One region of the Sporomusa intestinalis genome, then DNA from elsewhere that is predicted to be linked to it. Evidence: riboswitches for the same ligand, from Rfam matches in the RefSeq annotation. Region 1 holds a riboswitch; each other region holds the start of a gene.
What was found. A riboswitch is a leader RNA that binds a small molecule or an ion and turns the genes downstream of it on or off. The one in region 1 is predicted to bind cobalamin.
Positions count from the first base shown of each region.

Region 2: another riboswitch for cobalamin. It lies ahead of ACZ481_RS12535 (MATE family efflux transporter); the one in region 1 lies ahead of ACZ481_RS04040 (ABC transporter substrate-binding protein).
Region 3: another riboswitch for cobalamin. It lies ahead of ACZ481_RS24355 (TonB-dependent receptor plug domain-containing protein); the one in region 1 lies ahead of ACZ481_RS04040 (ABC transporter substrate-binding protein).
Region 4: another riboswitch for cobalamin. It lies ahead of eutS (ethanolamine utilization microcompartment protein EutS); the one in region 1 lies ahead of ACZ481_RS04040 (ABC transporter substrate-binding protein).

Region 1 covers NZ_AP042390.1:866,093-870,303, forward strand. The annotation lists gene ACZ481_RS04030 (ABC transporter ATP-binding protein) at 1-518, shown strand, start outside; gene ACZ481_RS04035 (ABC transporter permease) at 518-1,252, shown strand; cobalamin riboswitch at 1,271-1,454, shown strand; gene ACZ481_RS04040 (ABC transporter substrate-binding protein) at 1,647-2,654, shown strand; gene ACZ481_RS04045 (FecCD family ABC transporter permease) at 2,629-3,660, shown strand; gene cobN (cobaltochelatase subunit CobN) at 3,694-4,211, shown strand, end outside.
Region 2 covers NZ_AP042390.1:2,666,030-2,670,240, forward strand. The annotation lists gene ACZ481_RS12525 (MATE family efflux transporter) at 1-428, opposite strand, end outside; gene ACZ481_RS12530 (GNAT family N-acetyltransferase) at 713-1,222, opposite strand; gene ACZ481_RS12535 (MATE family efflux transporter) at 1,287-2,636, opposite strand; cobalamin riboswitch at 2,753-2,936, opposite strand; gene ACZ481_RS12540 (hypothetical protein) at 3,068-3,232, opposite strand; gene ACZ481_RS12545 (autotransporter outer membrane beta-barrel domain-containing protein) at 3,478-4,211, opposite strand, start outside.
Region 3 covers NZ_AP042390.1:5,248,819-5,253,029, forward strand. The annotation lists gene ACZ481_RS24350 (TonB-dependent receptor plug domain-containing protein) at 1-540, opposite strand, end outside; gene ACZ481_RS24355 (TonB-dependent receptor plug domain-containing protein) at 563-2,470, opposite strand; cobalamin riboswitch at 2,669-2,845, opposite strand; gene ACZ481_RS24360 (TetR/AcrR family transcriptional regulator) at 2,914-3,561, opposite strand; gene ACZ481_RS24365 (trans-sulfuration enzyme family protein) at 3,682-4,211, opposite strand, start outside.
Region 4 covers NZ_AP042390.1:4,877,358-4,881,568, forward strand. The annotation lists gene pduB (propanediol utilization microcompartment protein PduB) at 1-657, opposite strand, end outside; gene pduA (propanediol utilization microcompartment protein PduA) at 684-959, opposite strand; gene ACZ481_RS22685 (EutP/PduV family microcompartment system protein) at 956-1,384, opposite strand; gene eutS (ethanolamine utilization microcompartment protein EutS) at 1,395-1,730, opposite strand; cobalamin riboswitch at 2,049-2,238, opposite strand; gene ACZ481_RS22695 (hypothetical protein) at 2,368-2,499, opposite strand; gene ACZ481_RS22700 (ATP-dependent DNA helicase) at 2,630-4,211, opposite strand, start outside.

The sequences.
Region 1 (4,211 bases):
AGCGGCTGGTGGGTTTGGTGCCCCAGGACAATAATATGGAACGGGACCTGACTGTGGAGGAAGTCCTACGAATTTATGCGCGCCTGTTTGGTGTAGACAGGATTGCGCAGCGGGTGGAAGCGGCCCTGGCAGAGTTTTCTCTGGGGGAATACCGTACCAAACGGATTGGCCATTTATCCGGCGGCCTGGCCCGGCGGGCCCTGATTGCCCGTGCCCTCCTGCCGGAGCCCCGCTTATTGCTATTGGATGAGCCAACAGTCGGGCTGGACCCTGATGTGCGCCGCGAGTTATGGGATATTGTGCGCCGGCTGGCCGCTGCCGGCAAAACCATAGTCATAACAACTCACTATATGGAGGAGGCGGAGCAGCTGTGCCACCGGGTGGCGATGCTTAAAGCCGGCCGGCTGGCGCTGCTTGATACGCCGCAGGGAATCAAAACCCGGTTCGGCCAGTGTGACGGTACGGCCACGGCGCTGGAAACCGCCTTTATCAAACTGGCGCGGGAGGGGAAGGGCTGATGGGATGGTATGCGGTATTTAACCGGGAAATGATTGTGCTCTGGAAACGCATCGGCCGGATGGGCTATGTCTTTTCCTCGATTTTGTTTCCGTTTATTTATCTGTTTTCGTTCGGCCTCGGGCTGGGGGGACGGCTGAATGTGGACGGCGGCTACGTCCCGTTTCTGGCCAGTGGGATTGTCGGGGTAACCATTATGTCCAATGCCTTTCAGCAGACCTCGTCCTCCGTCAGTGTCGGCCGTTTGCATTTTAAAAATTTCCAGAGTTTCGTGCTCAGCCCGGTCAGCCCGTTTGAGGTTGTTTTGGGTATTATCCTGGCCGGCGCTGTAAGGGGCGTATTGTTTGGCGGGCTGGTATTTGCGATTGCCTGGATAAGTTTCGATGTGAACAGTCTTAGCGGCATTGCTATTCTTGGCAGTATCCTCGGCGCCTGCTGCTTTGCCGGCATGGGCATGCTGGCCGGCATGCTGGTTAAGATGCCTGATGATGTTGCGCTGCTGAATAATTTTTTTATTACGCCGATGATTTTTTTTAGCGGTTCTTTTTTTCCCATGCAGAATCTGCCGGCCTGGCTGACGGTGCTGGCCCAATTATCACCGCTGGGCATTCTCAATACCCTGCTGCGGACTGTATACTGGGATGCCGCCGCCGGGATCGCTATGGCCGCCTTACTGGCGCTGACCAGCTGCTTTTTTATGGGCAATATATGGCTGTACCAGCGGTACAGCGAGTAATGCGGGAATGTTAACCAATTACATATTAAGGAGACAGGTGCCCTTTGGGGCTTAATAGGGAAGTCCGGTGCAATACCGGCGCGGTCCCGCCACTGTAATGGGGAGCGAAGCCAGGATAGACCACTGAAACGCGGGCGTTTTGGGAAGGTCTGGGGGAGCGATGAGCCAAAGCCAGAAGCACTGCCTGTCTGACGTCACCGGTTTACTCACGCGCGATGAGGAGGGGATTAGCATGCATTTTGGCTGTTTTTCCAGTCAGATAAGGCATCTTTTTGTTTGCAAAACCCTCCCTGGACATGTTCAGGGAGGGTTTTGCTTTACCGATTCCAGGCGGTCTGCAAAACCGGCCTATAAGTAGAAGTTGCCGGCAATGACGGAAATAAGAGGAATAACAATGAAACAGCTATTGTGTTTATTAATAAGTGGCCTGCTTTGTCTGCTCCTGACAGGCTGTCCCGCCAGGCCGCTTGCCGGGCAGGAAGCCGGCGCCGGTACGGGCTATACCGTAGCCGACGACACCGGCTACACCATGGTGCTGGCGAAAAAGCCGCACCGTATTGTATCGCTGGCCTATAGTGTGGACGAACTGCTGGTAGCGCTTGTGGACACAGACCGGATTCTTGCTTTCAGCCGCTGGGCTGACGATCCGGGCATTACTTTCATTACCGCCGGCCAGGCCGCCGCCGTCGGCAACAGGGCCGTCCCTTATGCGGAAGCACTGATTGCGCTCAGGCCGGACTTAATTATTACAACAGCCGGCACCCTGCGGCCGGAAGCGGTACAAACCCTGAGAGACACCGGTATTGCCGTGTTTATATCCAAAAGTCCCAAAAACCTGCCGGAGGTAAAAACGAGAATAAAAGCGGTTGCCACAGCGGTGGGCGAGGAAGAAAAAGGGCGGCTGCTGATTGCCGACATGGAGCAACGTTTGCAGCGCCTGGCAGCAATACTGGCGCCGGTGACCGCCAATAAGAGAAAATGCGGCCTGGCTTTTGACTTTACGGGGGTTATCGGCAACAGAAACAATCTCCTGGCCGATATATTCAATTATGCCCACGTGCGTAACGGGGCTGCCCGGAAAGGGGCCGGCAGCATGGAACAGGGCGATAACCGGCTGTCCAAAGAGCAGATTATTGCCGTAAATCCTGACCTGTTTTTGTTGCCTACCTGGAATTTTGACGGCCGGAGTGATGTTGACGGCTACCGGCGGCAGATTATGGCAGACCCGGCCCTGCAGCAGGTGGCTGCAGTCCGCAATAACCAGGTCGTGCTGATTCCCGACCGCTATCGCTATGTTGGTTCGCACCATGTTGTGGAAAGTATCGAAATACTGGCCAGAGCCGCTTATCCAGAACTTTTTTTCAAAGAAGGGCATCATGTTGAAGCTATGCACCCGGAATAAGAGTAAAATTCTGCTGTTGTTTGTTTTTTGCTTACTGGTGACAGGTCTGCCCCTTACGCTGGGGCAGGTTGATATTCCCTTAACCGGCGCGGCCGCGGTGCTGGCTTATCAACTGTATATACCAGGCATCAGTGCCGCTGATTTTACCTTTGAGCAGCAGGCGCTCCTGTGGCATATACGTATGCCGCGGACCCTGGTCGGCCTGCTGGTAGGGTCCGCCCTGGCCGTAGCCGGGGCTGTCCTGCAGGGGGTTTTCAGCAATCCGCTGGCCGATCCCAGCCTGCTTGGCGTTACCAGTGGCGCCGCTACCGGCGCGGTTATTGCCATCGCGGCCGGTATTGGTTTTACCCAACTGGTTTCGTTGCCGTTTTTCGCTTTCACCGGCGCGGCTGCCGCAGTCGGCCTGACGGTTCTGCTGTCTGTGCGGCAGGGAAAGCTGCCGGTTATGCCGCTCCTGCTGGCGGGGATGGCTGTCAGTATTCTGGCCGGAGCGCTGACGGCCGGCATTTTGACAGGCCTGAATGAACAGAAACTGCAGCAGTACCTGTTTTGGATGGTGGGAAGCCTTGATTTCCGGCGCTGGGAGCATGTTGTTATGGCGGCCTGGCCTATCGGCGCCGGGATTGCCGGCTTATTGTTATTAACACGGCAGCTGAATGTTCTGGCCCTGGGGGCAACCGAGGCCAGAGCTGTCGGTATGGCGATTATGCCTTTCCGGCTGCTGATCCTGTTGCTTGCTTCCCTGATTACGGCTGCGGCAGTCTGCGTCAGCGGCAGTATCGGCTTTGTCGGCCTGATCATACCCCATATCGCCCGGCTGCTGGTGGGGCCGGATTACCGTATCCTGCTTCCCTTCAGTGCCCTGGCCGGCGCCGCCTTTTTAGTGCTGTGCGATACGCTGGGGCGGGTGCTGATCTGTCCGGCTGAAATACGCGCCGGCATTATGACCGCCCTGGTGGGCGTACCTTACTTTTTATATCTGTTGAGAACAATGCCGAGACAGTAGTCACAGGCCACCTGAAGGCAGAGGAGTTGGATTATGGTACTTATATTTACGAATGTCGAGCGGCAATGGCTGATGCTGCAGCAGGCCGGGCGGTATCTTACCGAACATAACCTGCTTTGGTCGGAGCTGCGGATTTTTTTCTTCAATGACAGTGTTGCCTGGTCAGAGCAATATGCTGCGATGCTGACAAAAGCCGATGCTGTCGTTTTCCTGTGGCAGGGACCGGTTTATGAATGTGCGTTGTCGGCTAGGGCTCTTGTCTTGTTAGACAGCGAAAACAAGGGTTTATACGCCTTTATGTCGACTGCCGGCAACAATGCCGACCGGGTTCATGGTTTCAGCAGCGAGGAAATCAAGAAAATCCGCGATTATATCCTGTTTAGCGGCAGCAGTAATTATCAAAACCTTTTATTATGGCTGCAGCATAAAACCGGCCGGGATACGTGCGCCTGCAAGCCGCCGCAGGCCCTTGCCTGGCAGGGGCTCTATCATCCTTCGGCCAGGGAACCGGCGGGAGTGCTTTCAACCGCCGGGTATGTAGCCGCATTTTG
Region 2 (4,211 bases), 1.8 Mb from region 1:
GGGACGCCCACAATTTGAAAATACGTTATACCCGCCTGCAGGACTTCAGGCTCAGTTCCCATATAACGCAGCAAAGGTTCAGCAAACAGCAATGTGACAACACCAAAAAACAGACCTAAAATGATAGCAAGCCACGCTGACTGCCGGGCGATGGCTTTGGCCCGGCCGGCATCTCCGGCCCCGAGGCAGCGGGCAATCAGCGAGGAGGTGCCTATCCCCATCGCCATAAATACCGCAATATAAATGGCTACGATGGCATTGGTGACGCCGACGGCGGCAACTTCCTGCAAGCCGATTTTAGCAACAAACAGGGTATCAATAAAACCGACAATATTTAATAACAAGTTTTCGATTACCGTTGGCACAGCCAATGTCAATACTACCCGGACTTTCTCTTGCCACGTTTCGCTACTAACCGTATTAGACATTTGCAAATCTCCCGGCTACATAGTATCGTTCCAAACCCGACTTTGCTGTAATTTAACCGCCGTTTCCACCTGGTTTCAGACTTTGCTTTTTACTCATATCCCCCTATGGGGGATATTTCAATTAAAAAAATTATCCTGCTATTCAGGATTAGTGATAAGGTATACGGTGCTGTCTTTATCCGGCAGCAAGCTAACAATAAGCAGGAAACCATAAAGATGCTTTCTTACCGAAATAAGAACAGCATCTTTCCGGTTATAATACAGGCCTGTATTTTGCCTGGCGGTTATAATTGCTTTTCCATATGAACAATTTCAAAACTGCCGCCTTGGTCAAGGATAATTTCAAACCCCTGTTTCTGCCAAAAGTTAAAGCCTCCCGGCAAAAAGTGATGGGTGTGCAGATACAGCATTTTGTACCCGTGCTGCCGGCAAAAGTCAGTCATTAATCCGACAAGCTTTGAGCCAATTCCCTGGCGCCGTAAACCGGCGTCAATATAGCAGCGGCCCACTTCGGCCGTTGTGGGCAGATGGTAGCGGCCTTTGAGCAACTCGATTCTGTCATTGTAAGCACAAATCGCGGCCGAGCCGACAACGGTTCCCGCTGGCGTAAATACCGCCCACATATTGCAGTTTTCCGGTTCAAGGTAGGTTTTTCCCAGTCCCCAGACATCGTCAGTAATGGCTGCCTGACCTTCCTGGTGAAACAAATCCCGCAACTGTTTTAACAAAAAATCCTGTACAGCGGCTATGTCTTCAGACCGAATGGGACGAATTACTAAATTCTGCGTAGCCAAGCAAATACCCTCCCTATAGCGTTTAGTTGTTATATTCTTCCTGCAGGCCTGAGCTGCCTCCTTGTTAGGCTTTAGCCGTCAAGGCGGCGATTTTTCTGTTCAGTCCCGGCAGATAAATCCACAGGAAAAGCGACCGGCCCAGACTGAAAACGATAAATGCCAGCCAAATACCATGGTTGCCCAGGGTGGGAACGGCCAGCCACAGGGAAATGAAATACGTGATCAAAGAATATATCAGTGAATTACGAACAGGCGCGGCCGCCGTTGCCCCCACAAAAATCCCGTACAGCTCCAGCCCCCAGAAAGCAGCCAGCGGAAACAGGGCTATCCAGTAACTATACTGCAATGCAGCCTGCTGCACATCGGCGAGGGTTGTAAACATTTGAATCAGAGGAATTTTAAGCGCGATTGCTATTGCTGCCAGGACAACGGCCGTAGCGCCCCCCCAGATAGCTGTCAGCTTAACGGTCTTGACATAAAGAGCCTCATTCTTTTCGCCAATTGCCTGGCCAACCAGAACGGTACCGGCATTGGCAAAGCCGCTCAGGAAATAGGCCATTACAAAATGCAGTTGCAATAAAACGGCATTAGCCGCCAGAATGGTGTCCCCATACCGCAGGCCATAAGCAGCCAGGCAATCGTAAACAGTCAGCAGACAGGCTGTTCTGATAAATAGATCCCGGTTTACTTTCATCATCTGGACCAATGGCGCCGGATCAACAATCTTTTTTGCTGAAAGCTTTTCCAGTGTAATTGCCCTGCTTTTTAATAAAATAGCTGCACTCAGCAGGAACGCCGCAATCTCGGCAATCAGCGTTGCCGCAGCTACCCCGCCGGCAGCCCAGCCGAAGCCGCCGACAAACAGTACGGCTAGTACCATATTCAGCACATTCATAAAAACCTGCAAAGCCAGTGACAGCTTTACTTTCGCCATTCCCATCAGCCAGCCGACAATGACATAGTTGCCCAGCGTAAACGGCGCGCTCCAGATGCGGATATGATAATAGGCGGCGGCAATCTCGCCAACTGTCTCATTCGGCGCCAGCAGGGCAAAGGCGATTTGCTTTATCGGCCACTGGAGGGCAACAATTACCAGTCCGAGGCCAACAGCAATCAGCAGCGGCCTTAGCAACGCCAGTGCAACTGCCTGTTTATCACCGCTGCCACTGGCCTGGGCGCTAAATCCTGAAGTGCTGACCCGCAAAAAACCCAAGATCCAGTATAATGTGTTAAAAATAAGTACCGCGATAGAAACGCCGCCGATGTAGGCGGCTTGCGGAAGCCTGCCCATAATTGCCGTGTCGACAACTCCCAGCAGCGGTGTGGTTAAGGTGGCAATGGTCAAAGGTATGGCCAGAGCCATAAATTTTTTATGATCGTTCAGGCCAATCACAGTTGTTGTTTTTTCCCGCATTGGTGCTCCTTACTGTCGGTATAATCAAATAAATACCCCAATGCAGCGAATGCATTGGGGTAAAATAAGCACAATAAACTATTGCCCCAATCGCCTCCCTATCGTTCGCAGGTAATAACGGTGATTGAATATAGGCAGTTCTCCTGGCTCTGGATCATTGCTCCTCCAAACCTTCCCGAGACACAAGGTTTCAGTGGTATTTCTTGGAATCGCTCTCCCATTACAGTGGCGGGACCGCGCCGGCTTTCAACCGGACTTCCCTATTAAGCCCTCGCGGGCACCTATATCGTAGTTATGAAGTTTCATACTCGCAGCTTTTATCACAATCTGTAAGACACTTGCATAAAAAGTATTGCATAAAATGACCAAATCTGTCAAGAGATTGCACCGCGGTTATCCGTCTTGCCTATTTTACCGCTTCCTGTCTTGTTTCAGCAAAGGATAAAAACGATTAAGAGGGTTAGAACAATCAGAAGCACAACACCCACCCATACCTGCCAGCTTTCAAAATTATGAAAAGCTGCGAATCCATTTACAGCACCATGGGCTTTACGGCCGACATCATTAATCGTAGTTTTAATTTTTTCTATATCCATTTTACATACCTCCATATTATGTTATTTTATTATATTCACATTGGCGCAAAGCCGTTTGCAAAAGTTTAATTATTTTTCGGCATAACAAGCAGGCCTGCTATTTCTCCTGAATAGCAGGCCTGCTTGTTATGTCGTTGTGGGGCCAGGCTTCCCAGCCGCCGTTTAAGGTGTGTGGGCACTGTGATCATACCAGGCTGTGAAGCAGCCAGGCTGAAGTCGCCTTTTACCACGGATACAGATATTTATCAGAAGCTCCAGCGCAGGCCGGCGTCAACGCGCCAGTCGGTGTCGATATCGCTGCCGGTGCTCTTTTCCAGATTGGCATAGGCATAGGAATTATCGCTCACTTTGGCGCTGCCGCCCAGTTGGAAGACCGCCCAGCTGCCCCCCAGGTCCACCCGGCTGCTTTTGGCCTCTTCGGCTGTGAACCGGCTGCTGAAGTCCCCGCTGAATTCATGCGCCAAAAAGGCTTTGGCATAGATGCTGGTGGTGGCTGTCAGGTGCCCGACGCCGACCCCGATCCGGCCAACCAGGCTGGTAAAGCCGTCCTGGCTGATGTTCATGGTCCGGTAGTTGCCGTCCCCGTCTTTTACATCGCTGGTGGCGGTATAGTCTTTGCCCTGCAGCCGGCCCCAGCTCAACTGCAGCTGCGGCTCAACATACAGGCCGTTGCCGTGTTCGAGGCGCCGGCCGTATTCGGCGCTCACCGACAGGCCGTTTGTTTTGTAGTCGCCTGCCACTTTATGGCCCATTTCGTTATAGACGGTGAAGTCATTTTTCACCTGGCCGCCTTTTACGACGATGTCGGTGTAGTGCCCTTTACCGCCCAGCCAGCTGCCGTACAGGGACAGGCTGGTCGCCGTATTGTCGCCTTTGCCGCCCAGGATATAGTCGCTTTCCCCGTCGTTGTGGCTTACGGCCGCACCCAGGCGCCAGCCGTTGTCTGTCTCTTTGTCATAGCCGAGCTGGACAGCCTTAT
Region 3 (4,211 bases), 1.2 Mb from region 1:
GTATTTCAGCGTGGACTCTGCCGCCGGCGCTGTGATTTTTCCCGGCCGTTTGGTAATGATATTAATGACCCCGCCGACCGCATCAGCGCCGTACAGTACGGAAGCCGAGCCACGCAACACCTCTATCCGTTCGATATCAGTCATATTATAATTGACTGCATTGGCCTTATAAGAGGTCCCGATATTTTGACGAACTCCGTCTACAAGCACAACCACCTTATTGGAGCCCCGCAATGCCGGCGCCGTCTCGCCCGATATCTCATAGCCGATGCCATCGCCATACAGCGGTGTATTAAAGCCCGGTACGTGTTCCATAATTTCGTACAAGCTTTTATAATGATTTCTTTCAATTTCCTCGCCGGTAATAACTACCATGCCGGCATTGCTTTTTGCCAGCTCCACCGGCGTTCCCGTTGCGGTAACAACCACTTGCTCCAGGGTAAACTCCGCTGCCGGCGCTGCATAGCCACCGGCCGACAAGGCCAGTGCCACTAAGCCGGTCAATACAACAAGCCGTTTTTTCCTTAACTGTAAATACATCCTTCTGCGCCTCCTGCCACCTCTAAAATGAATATTCAACACCTAATAGGAAATTACGCCCTTTGGCACTGACATCAGCCATCACCCCGGTTGTAGAATTATACCAGCTGACAGGCATGTAGTATTCATTAAACAAGTTGTTGACCTTTGCGAATACCTTCGTATCTTGGCTGGCCTGATAATTGGCACTTAGATTCCAAACCCAGAAAGTCTCTTCCGGTAAAAATTTTACACCGGCGGGAATAGATGACGGCCGGCAAATATCATAACGTCCGATCCCTTTCAGGCCAACGTCGTATCTGGCTTGTCTGTAGGCAACCCCTAGTGTGACAATATCAGCCGGAGTCGAAACAACAATGGGATTATGTCCGGACCACATTCTGAAATAACCCAAATCAACAGACAGATTTTTGTCAAATTTCTTCGCCATATTGAATTCAAAGCCATTATAAATATTTTCGTTCGCAGTATTAATATATTGTCTCATGCCATCGGCAACATTTTTATAGGTAAAGCCATTGGTTTCATTACGCCGGAACACATCAACAGTAATTTGCGTGTTCTTATCAACAGTAAAGTTAAAACCAATTTCATTCGTTTTGCCGGAAGCCGGCTTTAAATCATAATTAGGAATATACAAGTAATTTCCAAAAACTTGTCCTTCCGAGGGCGGGACATAGAAGTCCGCCGAGTTGGCAAATAAATTCAAGCGGCTGTTGACCTTATAGCCTAGATTAAAGCTTTTGGACGTATTATACTCATACTCTTTCGGCATTGTCCGGCGTACACCGGCCGTAAATTTTAATTTTTTATTGATCTGGAATTCGTCCTGCAAATAAACAGCGCTTTCACTCAGGCGGCTGGAGCCAACTGCTTTATAGGTGCTGTAGTCATAGCCTGTGCTGATGCGGTGCCTTGCATCAAGCTGCCGAAAATAACGGTTGCTGACCGCCACTTTTGTTACATCCGTATCATCGGTCTGGGATTTGCCGCCCGGCAACAGGCCGTCACAATGGCGCTCACTGTCCATGCGGCCACGGATGATGGAAAACTGGTTGCCTTCCGTCAATTCTTTGTTTTTATAATCAACAATCATCGTTAGGGCGCTAAGATCATGGAACCCGTACAGCGGTGCATCGTAATCGCCATAACCTTCCGTATAATTGATATCATGGCTGTTTGCATAATACTTAAAAATCACATCGGTAAATTCGTTTACACTATAGCCGTATTTGAAATTAATGTCCTGTACGTCTAAATCTGTGGCATGACTTTTACCGTGACCGTCTTTATAATTACCCTGATTTTTTTTCGCGGCACTGATATACCAGAAACTGTTCCCTTCCGCGCCCTGATTGCTGACGCGAAACGCGTGGTAGCCATAACTGCCGGCTGTATAACTAGCTGTCGTCTCCGGCTTTGTCTGCTGGCGGGTGGTAATAATGTTAATAACGCCGCCAACGGCGTTAGCACCGTAAATCGTGGAAGCAGAACCCTTATACACTTCAATCCTTTCGATATCTTTCATGTCAAATTCCGAAGCACCGCCGCGAAAGGCCGGATTCATCCCCTGATTTACCCCGTCAATTAACACAATGGCGGCAGCGCCACGAATCGTCGGTGCCGAATAACCCGACAGTTCATAGCCAACACCCGTACCATACATGCGGGTATTCACACCTGGGACATTTTCCAGGACATCATAAATTGTCCGGTAATGATTTTTTTCGATATCCTGTTTTGTTATTACCGTAATATCCGAATAGTTATCGGCAGCACTTACCGGCGTTGCCGTTGCGGTAACCACTATGCCAGCTAAATGAAAGGTTTCGGCAGCCTCCTGGGCGGCTTCGGCATTTGTGCTGCTTACTGCATTGCAAGTGAGTAGTGAAAGTAAAATCATTTTCCTAAGGCTATATTTATAACGCACTAAACACACCCCTTAAAATTGCCCAATTCACTTATGACTTTTTTGCAATCAATAATCTGGCCACAATTATTAACAGAAAATAAGCATACTTCCGCTTTTGAAGACAGCGGAAGTATGCTTATTCAATAAGTTAGCGCTAATAGCTCAACGCTAAGCAATATTCTTATTTATGCATTACTCGCCTTGTCGATCGCAGGCAAAAGTAATCAGGAGCAGGCAGTTCTTCTGACTTAAGTTCATCGCCTTTTTTCGCCTTCCCAGATAAGATCCAGTGACATATTGAAAAAAGACTCCCTATTACAGCAGCGGGACTGTATCGGATTTACACCGATTTCTCTATTAAGCCTGTACGGCACCTATTCCCCACAAGTATTAAATTAGACTAATATTTCGACCCCGGGTCTAATTATTATTCTATAACTCTCTATTTACTATTGTCAAGGTTATTTTTTACTTTTGTTGTATAAAATGCCATCAATAAAGAAACGCAGCATACGGACTACCCGAAACTCATATAAGCTTTTCCGTTCAAATAATAACTCAGCGCTTTGCTCGCTGTAGAATTTGCCGCTGCTAATCATTTGCCGGTAATAACCACGGATAAAATGCATTTGTACTTCAAAAATATAAAAAATTTCATTTCGGTTAAAATCATTAACTTTGCCTAATACTTTACTATGCAGTCCGTCATATAACATAGTCAAACGCTGCTTTTCTTCGATAACCTCGTGTTTTTCGCACTCGCTGTTAATTATGTCTTCATATTCCAGCAATTTTATCAGCAAGTAGTGTTCCTTAATAAATTTATCGGTCATTTTTATGGCAAAACCTTTAAACTCTTCCCCGCTCATAGGCGCTACCTGCTCAAGTTCACTGATAAAATCCGCTACTAATTCCACATGCAAGTCATGTAAAATCTTCAAATATACAGAAGCTTTCGATGTAAAATAATAAAAAATCATTGATTTTGCCATTTTTGCAGCTTTCGCTATATCTTCGACGCGCACTTCATCGTAATGATTACTTTTTATCAAATCCCTAGCGGCTGCAAGAATTTGTTCCCGCTTTAAGGCCCGTTTAGTATTAGCCATATCCTTGACCTCGTCATTTGTATAAATTATAGTATGTATCCTGCCTGCTTAAGCCGGCCGCATGACAAACCAGCCTCGGCCGCCATCGCGTTATTAGGCTGTATGCAGGCATATACTCTATTACCCTTCCTCTCCCAAGGCAGCCTCGGCCGCTTGCTGGAGATCACGCACAAGATCCCGGTAATCTTCGAGTCCGGCGTGGAAGCGTAAAATATACCCCTCCGGCAGGGGCGTGACTTCGCGGTTGGCATGCACCGGCAATACCAGCGACAAATGCCCGCCCCAGCTCTCAGCAACCCAGAACAGGTTCAGGGCATCGACAAAAGCCTCGATGTGCTTTGCCGGCAGGTCCGGACGGAAAGCGACGCTGAACAGGCCATTGCCTTTACTGAAATAACGTGTAAACCGTTCGTGATAAGGTGAGGTCGCCAAAGTCGGCGAAAGGACGCCGGTGACAAAAGGCTGTTGCAAAAACCATTCGATCAGCCGCGCTGCGGTGTCGGCGTGTTGATTGAGACGTTCTTCGGTCGAATCAATTCTGTGATACAGCCGCGAGCAAGTCGTTGGTGCGACCGCGCCATTACCGGTTGCGCGCAATTCGTCGGCGATGCGCTGCAGATCTTGCGGATGCTTGGCGATCACCATGCCCG
Region 4 (4,211 bases), 1.5 Mb from region 1:
AAAGCTGGTGCCGTTGCCGGGGCTGGAATAACCAACCACCTCGACACTGGCCGTTTTTACCGCAACATCAGCCATCAGCACGCCGATTGCCGCCGGGGCGCCCACAATCAGCCCAAAGGCCCGGCCCAGCGGTGCGCCAAAAGCCTTATGTATGGCCAGGCTGGCCCGGGCGGTGTACTGCAGCTCAAGATGGCCGGCGTCATTGGCATACACATCGCCAAAGGTGCGCTCCAGTTCTCCCAAAGCCACCTCAATGGCCCGCCGGGCGTCAGACACCTCCTCGGCGCCGAACAGAATCAGCGAGCCATGGCCGGCGCCGCCTTTCGTGTCCCGGGGCAATTCAATACTGATAATCTCGGTATTCGTGGCTTTGACGGCTTCATCAGCCGCCATAATATGCGGACCGGCCCCGGTCCGGGCGCCAAGGATGCCAATGGACCGGAACTTAGGGTCCAGCTTCATCTTTTCGTGCAACCCCGAATCTACGTTGGCAATGACCAAGCCGACCGTATCGCCGATGGCCGTGCCCACGAATTCCGTAATCCCCGGGCTGACACACACCCGGGGTGTGTCAGCTGCCGGTGCCGCCGTTTTCGGCTCGGTGCTCATACGCTTCTTGATCTCATTCATGACCTGCTCAACCAAATGATCTTCCATCTATTACACCTCCAAAATAGCTGTTATTAAATTTTGGGAATAATTCTTTCCACATCGGTATGGGGCCGGGGGATAACATGAACTGAGATTACCTCACCCACGCAGCCGGCGGCGGCAGCGCCGGCGTCTACCGCCGCTTTGACAGCCCCGACATCGCCCCGTACCATGACGGTAACCAGGCCGGAACCGATTTTTTCATACCCTACCAACACGACATTGGCAGCCTTGACCATGGCGTCGGCAGCCTCAATGGCTCCCACCAGGCCTTTGGTCTCGATCATTCCTAAGGATTCGCCCACTATTTACACCCCCTTTCAGTAAAAAAATCAATTAATGCCGTCAGGCCTTCGCCGGTAAGTGCGGACACATAGAAAAAAGGTCCCCTGACACCGGCTTGCTGCAATCGTGCCCGGGCTTTTTCCCGGTCGGCGCCGGCCAGATCAATTTTGGTGATAATGCCCACGGCCGGCCTGGGAAACATGCCGGCAAACCCGGGCGGCAGCCCGGCCCGGAAATCGGCGGCAGCCTGCACCACAGCGATCAGACTGGCTTCGGCGGCGGTAACCGCCAGCGAGGAATAGAAGCGGGGCATTTGCGCATACTCGCCCGGTGTGTCAATCATGCCGTCACGAAAAAGAATGCTTTGTGTTTTCCGGGCCGTACCGCCGTTATGCTGCAGGGCATTGATCAAAGAAGTCTTGCCGGCGCCAACAGGACCAATCAGCATAATCATCCTGCTAAGACCGGGTCAGGCCGGCGGCGGTAAACCCCAAGCCTTCGGCCAGTAAACCGGTTACCTGCCGCAGCGCGGCTTCTACCGCCGACACATTGCCGGTAATAACGACAGAACCGGTAAACCGGTCCATAAAACCAATCTGGACATGGGCGGTTTTGGTTGCTGCATCGGCGGCAATAATGGCCGCTTCGGAGGGTGTAATCGTTAAAATTCCAATCGCGCCGCTTGTCCCAAGCCCCAGCTTGTCGCATAATTCCTGTTTCGGATTGGCGATTAGGTGAGCCAGTGTCACCTGCTTGCCTGGTACATATTCCTGCACTACTCTTGTTTTTTCCACTACACTATACCTCGCTACCCCTAAAACTCTGCTGCCCGCAACGGGTCCCTGTCTACCAAATGTAAGCCAATTGGCAAATCACGGTTGTCCCCAAAACAAATAAAGGCAATAGGAAAAAGACTTTCAAACAAAGTCTTTTCCTATTGCCTTTTTCTTATGCAGAAATTGTCGAAAAGAAAGGTTTTATTTACACTAACTGACCGCCTGCCTACACCCCGCAGCAACGGTTGCCGGGCCTGAATCACGGCAGGCCCCTGCCAAAAGGGCAGGGGCTCATTGTTATCCTCATCCTTCTGGTAATACCCCTGACGCGGGGGTAAATAACAGCCAGCATAGGCAGGTCTCCTGGCTTGACGGCTTTCAGGCCCCCTGCATCCCCTCCTGCCGGCGGGTATGCGGGCTAACCTCCGTCTACAGTGGCGCGACCGCGTCTTGCGGGATGTCTCCATCCCTCGGAACTTCCCTATTCTCCTCTCGTTTGAGAGGCACCTATGTGGTGGCATATATGCTGTTTATGACCTGCTGTTATCATATACCGCAATTAAAATTTTATACATAAAAATATTAGCGTGTAGCCCAAACAATAAACGCCTGCGGCACATCTTGCTGTGCTGCAGGCGTTTATCACGCTCAGCCGTTATTTGCCCCGGCCACTCTTGCGCATAGGCATTTTATGATTGGAATTTTTCACCTTGCCGGCTTTGGGAAACGGCTTATTATTCTCATTGGCTTTTTTCTTTTTTTCTTGCAGTAAAGCGAGTAAATCCACTGTGAACTCCTCCTTTTTGCCAGTGTCCGGTATATCTCTATTTTACAACACCGCCGGCCGCTGGGGCAAGGCTTGCGGCCACCCGCGGCCCGGCTTGGCTGTCATTTTAACATAGGTAATATTATAGCCTTCAAAGCTCCTGCTGCCAAAATTGCCGGACCCCGCCGGCAATCCGGTCAACCCCCGGCGCACGTACGGCCCCCCGCCATTCCAGGGGGAAAAGCCGCCTGTACCGGGCTTGGGCAAAACGGCTATCAATCAGCAAAATTACGCCCCGGTCCTGCTCGGTGCGGATCACCCGCCCCGCGGCCTGCAGGACCTTGTTCATCCCCGGGTAGATATACGCGTAGGCAAAGCCCTGGCCGTTATTCTGTTCAAACCATTGTCTGATAATCTCCCGTTCCGGGCATACCATCGGCAGCCCCACACCAACAATTACGGCGCCAACAAGCCGTTCCCCGGTCAGATCAATGCCCTCGCCGAATACGCCGCCCAGCACGGCAAACCCCACCAGGGTTTCCGTATTGCCGGCAGAAAACTGCTCCAGAAAGCCGGCCCGCTCGGCTTCCGTCATCTCACCGGTCTGTTTGCTGACCCTGATCTGCGGGTTGTGGAGGGCAAACCGCCGGCTTACTTCCTCCAGGTACCGGTAAGATGGCAGGAATACCAGATAGTTTCCGGTTTTCGCCTTAATCGCGGCGGTAATGCTGTCGACAATCACGTCATAGGTCCCGGCCCTGGTCTTATAGGTTGTGCTGATATGGTCGGCGACCAGGATTCGTAGATTGGCGGCGGCAAAAGGCGAGGGCACGATGATTTTGCCATCGCCCTCCCCGCCCCCTAAGATCTCAAAAAAATATTCCATCGGGGCGAGGGTAGCGGAAAAGAAGACTGTCGCCCGCCCCCGCAGCCCTGCCTGGCGCAGCAGTTCTGCCGGATTAACGCAAAACAGTGTAAGCTGTACCTCTTTATCTAGTTTCTCGACATAGGTTACATACCGTTCATCATAGGTCTCAGCCGTGCGCAAGAAAGCATTCGCCTGGAAATAGAGCTCCAGCAGCTCTTCCCGGAAATCGGCCTGCTCATTTTTCGCCAGCCACTTTTCGGCTGCATCCATAAAGGTTCGCAGCAAGGGCAGGACCTCGCTGAATAGCTGTTCCCGCACATAATAGTCTGCGCCCCCGGCTGCGGTCTTTTCCCCGCATAGTTTGCCTAACTGCAGCAGCAGCCTGTTGATCTTGCCGGCAGTCTTAGCCAGGGCGGGCAGCTCCTTGTTGACCGCTTTCTTAATCTGCATAAAGCTTTGCTTTGTTATCGCCGCGGAAAACATCTCCCTGGCCCGGTCAACAAGATTATGGGCCTCATCAACCAGGAAGCAGTATTGCCCGCCGGGTTCCTGAAAGAACCGCTTCAGATAAACCCGGGGATCGAACACATAATTATAATCACAAATAACCGCATCTGCCCAAAATGCCAGCTCCAGCGATAATTCAAAGGGACAGACTTGGTATTCCCGCGCCTGCTGTTCAATGACCTCGCGGGTAAAAGCCGCCTCTTGCCAGCAGGCGAGCAAGGCCGGCTTAATCCGGTCATAATACCCCGCGGCGTAGGGACATTCCTCCGGCGTACAGGCCGAACCGGGACTGAGACATATTTTATCCTTGGCAGTCAGGGTCAGGGTTTTACACTGCAATCCGGCCTGCCGCAGACGG